Regions from separate parts of the Simiduia curdlanivorans genome, predicted to be linked through region 2. Evidence: predicted binding sites of a transcription regulator. Region 2 holds the regulator's gene; the other holds the start of a gene.
The links. Region 2 encodes LexA, which represses DNA repair genes until DNA is damaged. Its sites were predicted from a motif close to ACTGTNTNTANANACAGT; they were not measured.

Region 1 (7,437 bases), on a different contig from region 2:
TGGCTACGAGCTAACCGATCACAATTTGGTGTTGTACGTTAAGCCTAAGAAGTAGGATTTGACTGAGCTTAACCCTTGCGGCGAGGCATAGATACTGGCCAAGCTGCAAGCTGCAAGCCGGATGGCCGGACCCCGTAAGCACGCGTCGCAAGCCGGATAACTAGGCTCAGAGTCCGAAAGATGGATGGCCAGCCCCCGCAAGCTGGCCTTTACTCGATACTGTAATTCGCCCGTTTTTTGTGCCTCTAGCTGCCCACCATGGTGAGCATTTCTTTGGCGTGGGCGCGGGTTTGTTCGGTCAGCTCTAGGCCCCCTAGCATCCGGGCAATCTCTTCCACTTTGGCTTCACCTTCTAGTGCTATCAGGGTGGATTCACTGGCGCCTTTGCGCACCGATTTGCTGACTTGCAAGTGTTGATGGGCTTTGCTGGCCACCTGCGCTAGATGGGTGACACAGAGCACTTGGCCGTCTTTGCCTAGTTGCCGGAGCAGGCGCCCGACGATATCGGCTGTGGCGCCGCCGATACCAACGTCCACTTCATCGAAAATAAGTGTGGGAATGGTCGATTTGTTGGCGATACATACCTGAATGGCGAGGCTGATGCGCGACAGTTCGCCGCCCGAGGCCACCTTGCCCAGTGGCCGGTGCGGCTGGCCTGGGTTGGTGCTCACCAATATTTCCACTTCCTCTAGGCCTGTGGCGGCGGGGGCGATCTCGCTGATACAAAGCTCGACACTGGCATTGCCCATGGCCAGTTGTTGTAATTGTCGGTTGATGGCTTTACCCAGATGCAGAGCAACTTGACGGCGCTGCTGGCCTAGCTCCTGCGCCAGTTGCCGGTACTGCGCCTCGGCCTTGGCCGATTGCTTGGCGAGTAGATCGAGATCGGCCTCGCCTCCGTCCAGAGACTCTAGTTCATTGGCTAAGGCTTGATGTAACTCGTGCAGCTGCTGTGGGCTGATGCGGTGTTTGCGGGCAATTTGGTAGATCGCATCTAGGCGTCCATCCAGCCATTGCAGCCGCTCTGGGTCTGCGTCGAAGCTGTCGATATGGTGATCTATGGCGCGAGCCGCCTCTTCAATTTGAATTTGCGCGTTGATCAATAGTTGCTCGGCCTCGAGCAGAGGCTCGGATTTCTCTGGCAGGTCGCGCAGCAGCTGTAGGCCTTTATTGATACCGTCTTGCAGGCTCTGGTCTTCGCCCTGGCACAGGCTGGCCAACTGGTAGCTGGTGGCCATTACGGTTTCGGCATTGGCTTGAATTCGATGCTCGGCCTCCAGTGCGTCGAGTTCATTTTGTTCTAGGCCAAGCTGGTCTAGCTCGTCCACCTGGTAGCGCAGTAGCTGCACCCGGGCGCTAATTTCGGCGTCGTTAGACTGTCTTTTTTGCAGTTGCTCGGCGTAGGCCTGCCATTCGCGCCAAGCGGATTTCACCGCTTGATACAGGCTGGTATGGCCGCCGTAGTGGTCAATTAAGGCGCGGTGGTGATCTTTCTTCAGTAGGCTTTGGTGCGCGTGTTGGCTGTGGATGTCGATGAGCAGTTCGCCCAGAGCGCGCAGTTGGCTGAGGGTTGCACTCTGACCGTTGATATAAGCGCGCGAGCGCCCGTCTGCACTGATGGTACGCCTGAGTATGCACTCACTTTCCGCCTCCAGTTCCTGCGCTTTTAGCCATTTGCGCGCCTTGGGTAGCTTGGCCACATCGAAGGTGGCGCTAATATCGGCGCGCTCTGCACCGGTGCGCACCTTGTCGGCATCGGCCTTGTCGCCCAGTGTCATGCCGAGGGCGTCAAGCAAAAGGGACTTGCCCGCACCGGTTTCGCCAGTGAGCGCGGTGAGGCCTTGCTCTAGCTCCAGTTCGAGATGCTCAACAAGGGTGAAGTGATGAATGCTGAGGTGGGTTAGCATAGGAAAGGCCCTCCGATTAATGCTGTCTATTTATACAGTAATTATTTTGCTTTGCAATCCCCTGCGAAAAATCCCTTGAATGTGCGCGCCTAGGCCCCATATAGGCTGCAGGTATTAAAAAGCGGGCCGGCCGATGGGCCGCCGAGAAAGTGAATGGAGCAGACAGTGACGACCGAACAAAACCCACCTTTAGCTGACGAAATTCCCGCCGCCTCGCCGGATGTGGAAGTAGAGCTTGAATCGACGACTGGCCCAGAGGCTGAAATCGAGCGCCTACAGGTTGAGCTGCAGCAAGCGCAGGAGACCGCGCTACGCGCTGCAGCCGATGCGCAAAATACCCGCCGTCGGGCCGAGCAAGATGTTGAGAAAGCGCATAAGTTCGGCCAGGAAAAGATTGTTCAGGACATGGTGGTGGTCGCGGATAACCTCGAGCGCGCCCTGGCCTCGGTGGATGCCAGCGACGCGCAGTTTGCCACGGTGGTTGAAGGCTTACAGCTAACCCTGAAATCCTTGATTGACGGCTTAAAGCGCCACAACGTGATGCAGTTAGATCCTAAGGGCGAGCCCTTTGATCCGCAATTTCATCAGGCTATGACTCAAGTGCCGAATCCGGAGCTGGAGCCCAATACGGTGATGGACGTGTTTCAGAAGGGCTATACCTTGCATGGTCGTTTAGTGCGCCCTGCGATGGTCGTAGTTTCCAAGGCGCCGTAAAAATAGCGGCTAAATGCGACCTTTAAGGGTTGAAATTTCGCCAAAAGCGCCAATATAGATGACAAGACATTGAGGTCGGACGTTTCAGTTTGGCCTCGAGTAAACAGACAAAGTTGGTTGGGTAGCGCCCTATCCAGCGACAGCAAATTAACAGTACAAGTTTAGAGATTGGAGAATTTCCATGGGTAAGATCATCGGTATCGATTTAGGCACAACAAACTCCTGTGTATCTGTGCTCGAAGGTAACAAAGCACGGGTTATCGAAAATGCTGAAGGCGATCGCACAACACCGTCTATCGTTGCCTTTACCGACGATGGCGAAGTGCTGGTAGGCCAGAGCGCCAAGCGTCAGGCGGTCACCAACCCAAACAATACCCTGTTCGCGGTTAAGCGTTTGATCGGTCGTAAGTTTAAAGACGATGTGGTTCAAAAAGATATCAAAATGGTGCCCTACAAAATTGTTGGCGCCGACAATGGCGACGCTTGGGTAGAAGTTAAGGGCGATCGCAAAGCACCGCCGCAAATTTCTGCGGAAGTGTTGAAGAAAATGAAGAAAACCGCCGAAGACTATTTGGGCGAAGCGGTGACCGAAGCGGTCATTACCGTACCGGCCTACTTCAATGACTCTCAGCGTCAAGCCACTAAAGACGCCGGTAAAATTGCCGGTCTCGAAGTTAAACGCATCATTAACGAACCAACTGCCGCGGCTTTGGCCTACGGTATGGATAAAGTTAAGGGCGACCGCACTATTGCTGTGTACGACCTCGGTGGTGGTACCTTCGATATTTCCATCATCGAAATTGCCGATGTGGATGGCGAGCACCAGTTTGAAGTGTTGGCTACCAACGGCGACACCTTCCTCGGTGGTGAAGATTTTGACTCGCGTTTGATCGAATACTTCGCCGAAGAATTCAAGAAGACCAACGGCATCGATTTGCACAACGACGCCATGGCCTTGCAGCGCTTGAAAGAAGCGGCCGAGAAAGCAAAAATTGAGTTGTCTTCAAGCCAGCAAACCGAAGTTAACCTGCCTTACATCACGGCAGATGCCACTGGTCCTAAGCACTTGGTGATCAAGCTGACTCGCGCCAAGCTGGAATCTTTGGTTGAAGAGTTAGTGAAGCGCTCTATGGAGCCAGTGAAGCAGGCAATTGCCGATGCGGATCTGTCGGTGAGCGACATTCAAGATGTGATTTTAGTGGGCGGTCAAACCCGTATGCCACTGGTGCAGAAGTATGTCACCGAGTTTTTCGGCAAAGAGCCACGCAAAGACGTAAACCCCGATGAAGCGGTTGCCATGGGCGCTGCGATTCAAGGAGCGGTGTTGTCTGGCGATGTGAAAGACGTACTGCTGCTGGACGTAACACCTTTGACCTTGGGTATTGAAACCATGGGTGGTGTTGCCACGCCGTTGATCGACAAAAACACCACGATTCCAACCAAGAAGTCGCAAGTGTTTTCCACTGCGGATGACAACCAATCCGCTGTAACTATTCACGTGGTTCAAGGCGAGCGCAAGCAGGCGTCACAGAATAAGTCGCTGGGTCGTTTCGACTTGGCGGATATTCCACCAGCGCCGCGCGGCATGCCGCAAATTGAAGTGACCTTTGATATCGATGCCAACGGTATTTTGAATGTGAAAGCGGCTGATAAAGCCACCGGCAAGCAGCAGTCCATTGTCATCAAAGCTTCATCAGGTTTGTCTGACGAAGAAATTGAAAAAATGGTGCAAGATGCAGAGGCTAATGCCGAAGCCGATAAAAAATTCGAAGAGGTTGTGACCGCGCGCAACACCTTGGATGGCCTGATTTCAGCCACCAAGAAAACCTTGACCGAAGCCGGCGACAAAGCCACAGCGGAAGAAAAAACCGCTATCGAAGCTGCCTTGGCGGAAGCCGAAGTGGCGGTGAAGGGCGATGACAAAGCGGCGATGGAAGCGGCAACTCAAAAACTGACCGAAGCTTCCGGCTCATTGGCGCAGAAACTTTACGCCGAGCAGGCACAGGCGCAGCAGGCCGGTGGCGAGCAAGCGGACGCCGGCAAGGCAGCCGATGACGGTGTTGTCGATGCCGAGTTTGAAGAAGTGAAAGACGAGCAGAAGTAAGAGAATCTGTTAGTAGCTAAAAGCATGACGCGGCCGCAAGGCCGCGTTGTTGTCTGAACTCAGTTAAATATTGAAGTTAAACGTATGTCAAAACGTGATTATTACGAAGTCCTGGGTGTCGAGCGCGGCGTTGATGAAAAAGAGCTGAAAAAGGCTTATCGTCGCATTGCGATGAAGTATCACCCAGATCGCAACTCCGAAGATAAAAATGCCGAGGATAAATTCAAAGAGGCCAGCGAGGCCTACGAGGTTTTGTCCGATAGCCAGAAACGCGCAGCCTATGATCAATACGGTCATCGCGGCGTTGAGGGCATGGCTGGCGGCGGTGGTGGCGGTCAAGGTTTTGGTAATTTCTCGGATATTTTTGGCGATGTGTTTGGCGATATCTTTGGCGGCGCCGGCGGCGGTCGTCGCGGTGGGCCAGCCAGAGGTTCGGATTTGCGCTACACCTTAGATCTCGATTTAGAAAATGCCGTAAAAGGCACCACGGTAAAAATTAAAGTGCCGTCGCTGGTGGCGTGTGAACCTTGCGATGGTACGGGCGCCAAAAAAGGCACCAAGGCGAGTAGCTGTACAACGTGCGGCGGCGTCGGCCAAGTGCGGATGCAGCAGGGCTTTTTCTCGGTCCAGCAAACTTGCCCTAATTGCCGTGGCCGCGGCACGATTATTACCGACCCTTGCACCAGCTGTCATGGTCAAGGTCGCAAGGAAGAGACGCGCACCCTGTCGGTCAAAGTGCCGCCGGGTGTCGATACTGGCGACCGTATTCGCTTAACCGGCGAAGGTGAGGCTGGCGAAGCCGGTGGCCCAGCGGGCGATCTTTACGTGCAAGTTAACGTGCGCGCGCACAGTATTTTTGAGCGCGACGGTCGCAACCTCTATTGCGAAGTGCCCATTAGCTTCGTCGATGCGGCCCTTGGCGGCGAGCTCGAAGTACCCACCTTGGATGGCCGGGTGAAGTTGAAAGTGCCTGCTGAAACCCAAACCGGCAAAATGTTCAGGTTGCGCGGCAAAGGTGTGGTACCGGTGCGCGGCGGCACCGCTGGCGATTTGATGTGCAAAGTAGTGGTGGAAACCCCGGTTAACTTGAGCAATAAGCAGAAAGAGTTGTTGCGTAACTTTCACGACACCATGGGTAGTAGCAAGCACTCGCCGCGGCAGTCCAGTTGGTTTGAAGGCATGAAGAACTTTTTTGGCGACATGAAAATTTAATGGAGTCAGTGCTTGCGCTAGGCGTAACGGCATTGAATTCATCACAATAGATTGCAGGGGTATTACCCGCGTAATAAGGACAGAATATGACGGTTAGACTCGCCGTAACCGGCGCCGGTGGGCGCATGGGTAAAATGTTAATTGAAGCCATTGCCGCCGCGCCTGGCGTTGAGCTTACCGCCGCTATTGAGCGTGCCGGTTCTAGCTTGATCGGTGCCGATGCCGGCGAGCTTGCCGGTATCGGTAAGAATGGCGTGGCGGTGGTTAGCGACTTGCACGAAGTGGTTGAAGATTTTGATGTGTTGATCGACTTCACTGTGCCAGCTGCGACCGTTGAAAACGCCAGAATTTGCGCCGATGCCCATAAAAAAATCGTGATTGGCACCACCGGTTTCAACGAAGATCAAAAGGCTTACTTGTTAGAGGCTAAAGACGCGACGGCTATGTGCATGTCGGCAAATTATTCTTCCGGTGTGAATTTGTGCTTCAAATTGCTTGAATCTGCCGCCAAAATTCTAGGTGACGATTACGATGTCGAGGTCTATGAGGCTCATCATCGGCATAAAATTGATGCTCCCTCGGGCACGGCCTTGCGCATGGGCGAAGTCCTAGCTTGTGCACTCGGGCGCGACTTGGGCAAAGTAGCCGTGTATGGGCGCGAAGGCCAAACCGGAGCGCGCGAGCGCGATACCATTGGCTTTGCCACGGTTCGCGGCGGCGATGTGGTTGGCGATCACACGGTGATGTTTATGGCCGATGGCGAGCGGGTGGAAATCAGCCACAAGGCCTCGTCGCGTATGTCTTTTGCTCGTGGCGCCGTGCGCGCTGCCGCTTGGATAAAAAGCAAAGAAGTTGGCCTGTTCGATATGCAAGACGTCCTGTCTCTGCGCTAGTTTCCCGACGGCGGCAGCCCTCGTGCCGCCCGTCACCTCGCTTTAGTGTTCCCCTGTCCATAAGTACGCTTCTATTTGGTTATTTCCCGTGCCCTGACTATGCTCAATGGTGTTCGGCTGAGTTTCGTGTGGCTGAAAGTTAGTGCTATTTCAGTAAGGGAAGCTTTTGACGCGACAATTCATGTGGGCGAATACGATTCTGATGGCGCTAGTTCGGTGCTGTATCGCTTGGGCGGTGATTTTTCTACCGCTGAGTGCGCAGGCTGATAGGCTGAGTGATAACTACAGTGGCCGCAAGGCGTTAGTGAGCTATATCGCGAGCTTGGCAAAACATGTTACTTGGCCGGATTCGACCTTTCGAGATGGAAAAGATCCGATTGTCATTTGTGTTTTTGGTGCAGATCCGTTTAACGGTGGGTTAGAAGCTAAACTCAAAGAAAGAAATGTGGCGAGGCGCCAGTTGGCGGTAAGGCAACTGGGATCTGATCTCGAGGCTATAGGCTTGGGCTGTCATCAGGTATTTATTTCCGCCGGAGAAAAATCAAGGGTTAAAGAAATTCTCCATCGGCTCGATAACCTGTCAGTGCTATCGCTGAGTGATATGGAA
Region 2 (7,437 bases):
GCGATAACCCTCACCTCGAATATTGCGGTAGTGAACAAACACGTCCTCTTGCTTTTCACCGAACGAAATAAAACCATAACCTCTGGCGTTGTTAAACCATTTAACAACCCCAACTTCACGATCAGACATGTTGTACAACCTCATTATTGTTATTTGTGTATTACTTGCTGCGCTAGGCTCTCGCTATTAGTCAGCACCGAGCCTCAATCAACCGCCAACCTCCCCTAGGCCCACGATTGCAACCCCTATATTTAAGCGATTATGAAAGCGCTGTAAAGAAATAATTGTCGATTTTTAGCGTAAGCCAGCGATTTCAACCTTAATCCGCCGCTAAGCCCTCAATGAGGCCTTGAACCATTGGCCGAGTTTCATTCAATATGGCGAAAATAGCATCCATCGTAATACATTGTTCACTCAGCCCCGCAGCCCAGTTCACCGAAATACACAAACTGGCATAATCCACGTTTAACTCGCGCGCCAAACTCGCTTCCGGCATAGCGGTCATACCCACCAAATCACAACCATCGCGTTTCAAGCGCTGAATCTCGGCGGCGCTTTCCAACCTCGGCCCTTGAGTGCAGCCATAAACACCAAAATCGATCAACCCCAGCCGGCGACTTTGCGAAAGTGCGACCAGCTGGCGACGCAAAGCACCCTCAAATGGCTTGGAAAAATCCACATGCATTACCTGGTCAGACCAAAAACTGTGCGCCCTACCCCAGGTATAATCAATGATCTGGTCGGGCACAATTAGCGCTTCGGGGCCCATGGACGCATGTATCCCACCTACCGCATTTATCGCCAAGATGCGCGTAACTCCCAGCGCTTTTAAAGCCCATATGTTGGCTCGATAGTTAATTTGGTGCGGTGCAAGATTATGGGCTGGGCCATGACGGGACAAAAATGCAACGGGCTGATGGTTAATAGTACCAAGCTGAATAACAGCGCTGGTCGCACCATAAGGGGTATCGACTGACATGTCGCGGCTGGCCTGAAAGCTTGACCAGGTCTCCCAACCACTGCCGCCAATGACCGCCAACATACTAAAACTCTTCCTTAGGCATGAAATAAATGGCGGGCAAATTACGATACAGGCCGGAATAATCCATACCCATTCCGAAAACAAAATGATCGGGAATGGGTAAACCCACAAAATCCGCCTCGAAACTGACGCGTCTGCACCCACTGGGCTTAGCCACCATCACGACGAAGGTCACCTGCGCAGCACCCGCGGCTTCACAAAAAGCTTTGATGGCTGCACAGGTAACACCCTGATCGAGAATATCATCGAGCACGATGACAGTACGGCCAAACAATTGCACCGATGGCCGGACTTTCCAGCTCAACTCACCGGTTTTATTGGCGCTATCGTAACGGGTCGCATGTAAATAATCACAGATAACGGGGAATTGAAGTTTGGGAATCAGTTGGCCCGCAAATACCATGGCGCCATTCATCACCGTTAAAACGACAACTGCGTCTGCTGCGTGATTGAAGCTGGCATTAAGCTCATCCGCCAAGCGCGTCAATGCACACTCAAGTGCCGCTTGATCAACCAGCAACATCGCTTTCTCTGGAACAACGTCTGCACTCACTTAGCTTGCGCGCCCGCATCAGACCTTAGCTCACAGGCAACTGTTTCTGGCACATGTAAGGTCGTGGTTGGGAAAGCGCACTGAGCGCCGTGGGCGCGAACAATCTCTAAAACTTTCAGTAGGATATCCTGTTTTATTTTATGGAACTCTACCCAATTGATGGTTTTGGTAAAGGTATAAATAAAGAAATCAAGTGAGGACGGCGCGAAAGTATTGAAATTAACGATTAGGGTTTGGTTGGTATCAATATCGGGGTGCGCACGCAACATCGCCTCTACATCTCTGACAATAGCATCCATGTGGTCGGCATCGTCATAGCGAATACCCACCGTTTCATAGATGCGGCGGTTCAACATTCTGGACGGGTTTTCTACCGCAATTTGAGTAAATACGGCGTTGGGGACATAAAGCGGGCGCTTATCAAAGGTGCGAATACGGGTTAAACGCCAGCCAATATGCTCAACCGTACCCTCAATGGTTTTATCCGGTGATCTGACCCAGTCACCGACGGCGAAAGGCCTATCTAAATAGATCATTAAGCCGCCGAAAAAATTGGCCAACAAATCTTTAGCGGCAAAGCCTACAGCAATACCACCAATGCCGCCAAATGCAAGCACGCCAGAGATGCTATAGCCAAAGGTCTGCAGGCCGACTAGAACCGCCGTGATGATTACCGAGAGCCGCAGCAACTTACCCAGCGCCATAACGGTGGTTTCGTCGACCGGGGCATCCATGAACTCAGGGTCCATTAAATTGTGCTCGGCGCGCTTGATAAAGCCGACCACAAACCACGTTAACAGCACAATAATGCCGGCCTCGCGCACCGGTGCAACCAAATCAAAAATATCGGAATCAGAGGTGTTCTGCACTATTTCGGCAGCCCAACTTAAACCCACCAGCCAGAACACCCATTCGAGCGGTTTTTGCGCCGATAGATACAATGCGTCGTCCCATACACTTTTCGTGGCACCGGCTAATCGCACCAGCTTTCGCAACACACGCCGCACCACAAATGCAACCAGTAGCGTAATAATAACGATGGAAAACACCTGAACCATCCAAGCGCTTTCACTGGACACTAGACTGCTAACAGCTGCTAAAAAACTTTCCATGAGCCCAACAATATCCTCTTTAGTTAAACCATTGCTTCAATAGGTAATAAGCTGACCACCTGCTGCCAGCGAGCATCACGACGTAAATCATCCCAATGCACGCGTTTGCGCATTCTCATGCGTGAAATACGCTTGTTTGGCAACACCGATTGCTTGGCCAAATGTTCGACCACCTGCAGCGCGGCAGCGCGATCATTGCATACCAACACCATATCGCACCCGGCGGCCAGGGCGAGCTCTGCTCGAGCAGTGAAGTCACCTGCACTTTCGGCACCAGCCATGGATAAATCGTCGCTAAAAATGACGCCGTCGAATTGCAATTGCTGGCGCAATTTTTCCTGCAGCCACTTGCTTGAAAAGCCCACCGGCAAATGATCAACTTCTGGAAACACAATGTGCGCCGGCATTAATGCATCTAACTGATCAATCAGTTGAGTAAAAGGGATAAGGTCGTGGTGCTGTATTTGCGCTAAGGGCCGATGATCCACGGGCTGCACCAAGTGACTATCACCCGTGACTGAACCGTGGCCCGGGTAGTGTTTACCGGTAACGGCCATCCCTGCCTCGTGCATACCCCGAATAAACGCGCCGGCAAGAACAACCACTTCGTCCGGGCGCGGCGAAAAAGAACGATTTGCAATAATCTTGCAATTATTCTCATCCACATCGAGCACTGGCGCAAAGCTTATGTCGATATCGCAAGCTAACAATTCGCTTGCCATCAACCAGCCAATTTGCCGCACCTCCTCGAGAGTCGACTCGGCGTCTCGCCTAAAACTCGCTAAAAAACTTTGCATGGCTGGAATGCGGGAAAAACCCTCGCGAAAGCGCTGCACTCGACCACCTTCGTGATCCACCGCAATAATAATATTAGGTTTGCATTCGCGTATGGATAAAACCAATTGCTGTAGTTGCGCGAGAGATTCAAAATTTCTCGTGAAGAGTATGACCCCTCCTACCTGCGGATGAGCCAACAACTGCCTATCCTCATCATTGAGAGAGCGACCCTCAATGTCCACCATGACTACACCCAGTGCCATTCGTATCTTGCCTTAATGATTGAAAACCGAAATTTACTTAACGTTGAACATACCCGAAAGCGCGGGCACCATCATTTGCGTCGTACCTGTTAGCGTGCTGTCCAAACCGAAATCCTCTTTTAGAATCTCGCTAATAGAATCAAAGCTCGACAAGGTAAAAATTGTCGCTCCAAGCATAAAATATAACCGCCAATAGAAAGTCACCGGGTCTATGCCCGGTGCTGCCTTGAGCAATAAACTAGTGAAGTGCTGATAATACTTGTGATATCGAGCAATAATAAAGCGGCGAATATGACCCTGTGATTGTGCGTAAGCCAAGCCCAATAAGCGCATAAAACGCTGCGCTGCATAACTACCCTCTTCCGAGCCGTCGCAAATCGTAGAAAACAAACAATCGAGCAAATCTTCAGGCGTTAAGTCGCTGCCTTTGCGCTCAATCAACTTCACCAAGGAGCGCTCCAGCTCTTGACAGAAAGGAGTCAAAAAACGTGCGAACACCGCTTGGATTAGCTCTTTCTTCGAGCCGAAATGGTAATTGACCGCGGCGAGATTAACACCGGCGGTGCTGGTTATAGTTCGGAGGGAGGTTTCCGCGAATCCGCGCTCGGCAAATAATGCCTCAGCCGCGTCAAGAATACGGGCGACGGTATCTGTTTCAGACATGATAAAGGCTCTATTATCGAAGGCTAGTTCAGCCACCGAACATACGTTTACATGAACAAACTGTCAAGAAATCATATACCTAGCTAAATTCAGGACCGCCTGCGCCCGAACAGAGGCAAATCCCGAGTCGCTTGCTGTCAATGAGCAGCCTGAGCCGACTTTTTAACCACGTGGGCCTTAATAATGTCGACGGCCTCTTGGGGCGTATCCACCAATTGAATCAACTTCATATCCAGCGCATTGATATTTCCATCGGCCAGCATGGTGCTTGTTAGCCAAGTGACTAAACCTTTCCAATAGCCCTTGTCGACTAATACGATGGGAAAAGGCTCAACCTTCCCTGTTTGCACCAAGGTTAAGGCTTCAAACAGCTCATCTAAGGTGCCAAAGCCGCCGGGCATAATCACAAACCCGATGGCGTGTTTAACGAACATAAACTTGCGCACGAAAAAGTAACGAAACGTCAGGCTAATGGTTTGATAAGGGTTGGGGTCCTGCTCCATGGGCAAGGTGATATTGAGTCCGACGGAATCTCCACCGGCCATCTTCGCGCCCTTGTTCGATGCCTCCATAATGCCGGGGCCACCGCCGGTGATGACCGGAATACCGCTCTCGGCAAATAATCGCCCAAGCGTCTCTGCGGCCTTATAGTATGGGTGCTCCGGAGGGGTGCGGGCGCTGCCAAAAACAGTCACAGCGCCCCTAACTTTTATCAGCTGCTCAATACCATCTACTAATTCAGACTGTATACGCAGTACGCGCCAAGCCTCAGGCATTTTTGCGTCAAGCATAAAAACTCCTTAAATTTCAATAAATTACCAATTCAATCGGCAATTAAAGTATAGCTGAGAGATTTAAGCGCTTGCCGAAACAATTTTACTGTATATAATCACAGCAACTGTATAAAAAAACAGACTCAGGGAACCGCTATGATCAAACTCACCGCCAGACAACAAGAAGTGCTTGAGCTAGTGAAACGCGCCATCGACGAAACCGGCTATCCGCCTACTCGTGCCGAGATAGCGCAGGAGCTCGGTTTTAAGTCGGCCAATGCCGCTGAGGAGCACCTCAAAGCCCTAGCACGTAAGGGTGCGATTGAAATGGTGGCGGGCGCTTCTAGAGGCATTCGCCTACCCGAATCCGAAACCGGTATTCCATTGATCGGCCGCGTTGCGGCAGGCAATCCGATTTTGGCGGAAGAGAATATTGAAGAGTATTGTGAAATTCCAGCATCCTTCTTCAGCCCAAGCGCCGACTACCTGCTCCGTGTGCACGGTATGAGCATGAAAAATATCGGCATTTTAGATGGCGACCTATTAGCCGTTCACCGCACCACGGAAGCGAGAACAGGCGATGTGGTGGTTGCACGTATCGATGAAGACGTAACCGTTAAACGCTTCGAGCACCGCAGAGGTACGTCATCGATAAAACTACATCCAGAAAATGAAGAGTTTGATGTCATCGAAGTGGATCTAAAATCCCAGTCTTTTGCCATAGAAGGGCTCAGTGTCGGCGTTTTAAGAAGAGGCAAGCACTAATGAATATCGCTGCACACACGCATAATCAACCTCTTGCTCGTAAAGCCCCGGCAGTAGAGCGCTGTAGAAGCACGCGCTTAACCGAGCTAGTCGTACCCAACGCCGAACAACACACCCTGCTGCTACCCATGTTGCAGTACCTAAGCAACCAGCACAAAGATCGCTGGGTTACCATCATCAGCGATAAGGCCGTATCCCAGCGTTGGCTCAAGGAACAAGGGGTTAACGTAAACACGATTCGGGTTATTCAGGCCCAGCACGTTAACGACGCGCTGTGGATGACCTGGGAAGCTGTCGCCAACGGTACCAGCCACACAGTCATAGCAGAGCTGGGCGTACAAACGCAGACTGTCATTCGCGAATTAGAGCAGGCAGCCGACGAAGGCGATTGTCGTGTTGTGCTGGTCAGAAGCCGCTAGGAACTTAAGGTACTTAAATACTTAAGGAGAGCACTGAAGTAGCTCTAAATCATGAGCCTGAGCTACGTCATCTTAATAGTGCTCTGCGCACTTAACGGCACTTAGCCACTTAATTTAGTGAATCGTTTTTTGTTCGGCACCTGCGGCATCTATCGACTGGACCTCTGTCTCTAAGGATTCCACCGCAAGCTCGCCCGCCGCCTCCATGCCCGCTTCGATCATGGCTTTGGCGACTTCATACTTACCCTCTTTGAGAAAATGCATAGACTCCTCAGAGAATTTAATCACCACCAAGGGTTCGCCATCCTCACTTGCACGACGTAGCGCGATTTCACCTGTTGATAATTCGATGATTTCATATAGATCTGAGGACATAACAACTCCCAAAACAGCTTGAATTGCTATTCTACCAGCATTTGAATTTGACTTCTCGCCACTTAGTACTCTTGACCAAGGGCACGATTTCGCTCAATCAATTGCCGTAGCGCCAACAGAACTGCCTGCGCCTCGGCAAGATTCCACGAACCTACACCTGAAACTGCAATTAGATTGTGCGGCTGATTAACGCCAGAATCTATTGCTATAGCTGCCGGGCTAGTGGCGCGAGCAAGCAAACTAGAAAGCCATGAGTCATTCATCTCCAAGGCTTTTAATTCTTCAAACTCCGCCGGGCAGCCTCTACCGCTTGGGATAGCGTTAATTACGGTCACGATTGAACTTGAGCGCTCGCAGGCCAGGCGTTGGCTCTCTGCCAACTCTTGCAAGAAGGCGCTGTAAGCAACCTGTAGATGCCAGGTCAAGGATTGTAGTAACGCCTCTTTTAACCAGGGTGCGGACTCAGCCTTGAAGTGCTCAACCAAGGTTGAGCACCATGCCAGTTGCTGATTTACCAAGTTCTGCGAATAGCTCACTAGGAAGACTTTTTCTTGGCTGGTTTTTTGGCTGCCGCTTTTTTCGCCTTTGGCTTTTTAGCGGCATCAATCAACCATTTACCACCTTCATACACCGCTTTCCAGCCAGAAGCCTTGCCCTCCACCTCCGTCTGCACATAGTGAACTTTTTCTTTTCGG

Region 1: recN (DNA repair protein RecN) is a predicted target of LexA. The motif match lies at 1,929-1,946, and genes of this name have one in related genera.

Annotation. Positions count from the first base shown of each region.
Region 1 is NZ_JAUFQG010000006.1:1,179,355-1,186,791, reverse strand. Features, by position in the region: gene fur (ferric iron uptake transcriptional regulator) at 1-55, shown strand, start outside; gene recN (DNA repair protein RecN) at 246-1,907, opposite strand; gene grpE (nucleotide exchange factor GrpE) at 2,061-2,621, shown strand; gene dnaK (molecular chaperone DnaK) at 2,803-4,725, shown strand; gene dnaJ (molecular chaperone DnaJ) at 4,810-5,937, shown strand; gene dapB (4-hydroxy-tetrahydrodipicolinate reductase) at 6,024-6,830, shown strand; gene QWY82_RS19050 (YfiR family protein) at 6,997-7,437, shown strand, end outside.
Region 2 is NZ_JAUFQG010000004.1:2,789,270-2,796,706, reverse strand. Features, by position in the region: gene QWY82_RS12275 (cold-shock protein) at 1-129, opposite strand, end outside; gene QWY82_RS12270 (S-methyl-5'-thioinosine phosphorylase) at 320-1,042, opposite strand; gene QWY82_RS12265 (hypoxanthine-guanine phosphoribosyltransferase) at 1,044-1,595, opposite strand; gene QWY82_RS12260 (mechanosensitive ion channel family protein) at 1,592-2,707, opposite strand; gene nagZ (beta-N-acetylhexosaminidase) at 2,731-3,747, opposite strand; gene QWY82_RS12250 (TetR/AcrR family transcriptional regulator) at 3,781-4,410, opposite strand; gene QWY82_RS12245 (LOG family protein) at 4,548-5,201, opposite strand; gene lexA (transcriptional repressor LexA) at 5,340-5,948, shown strand; gene QWY82_RS12235 (cell division inhibitor SulA) at 5,948-6,367, shown strand; gene QWY82_RS12230 (hypothetical protein) at 6,482-6,742, opposite strand; gene QWY82_RS12225 (DUF6586 family protein) at 6,805-7,278, opposite strand; gene topA (type I DNA topoisomerase) at 7,278-7,437, opposite strand, start outside.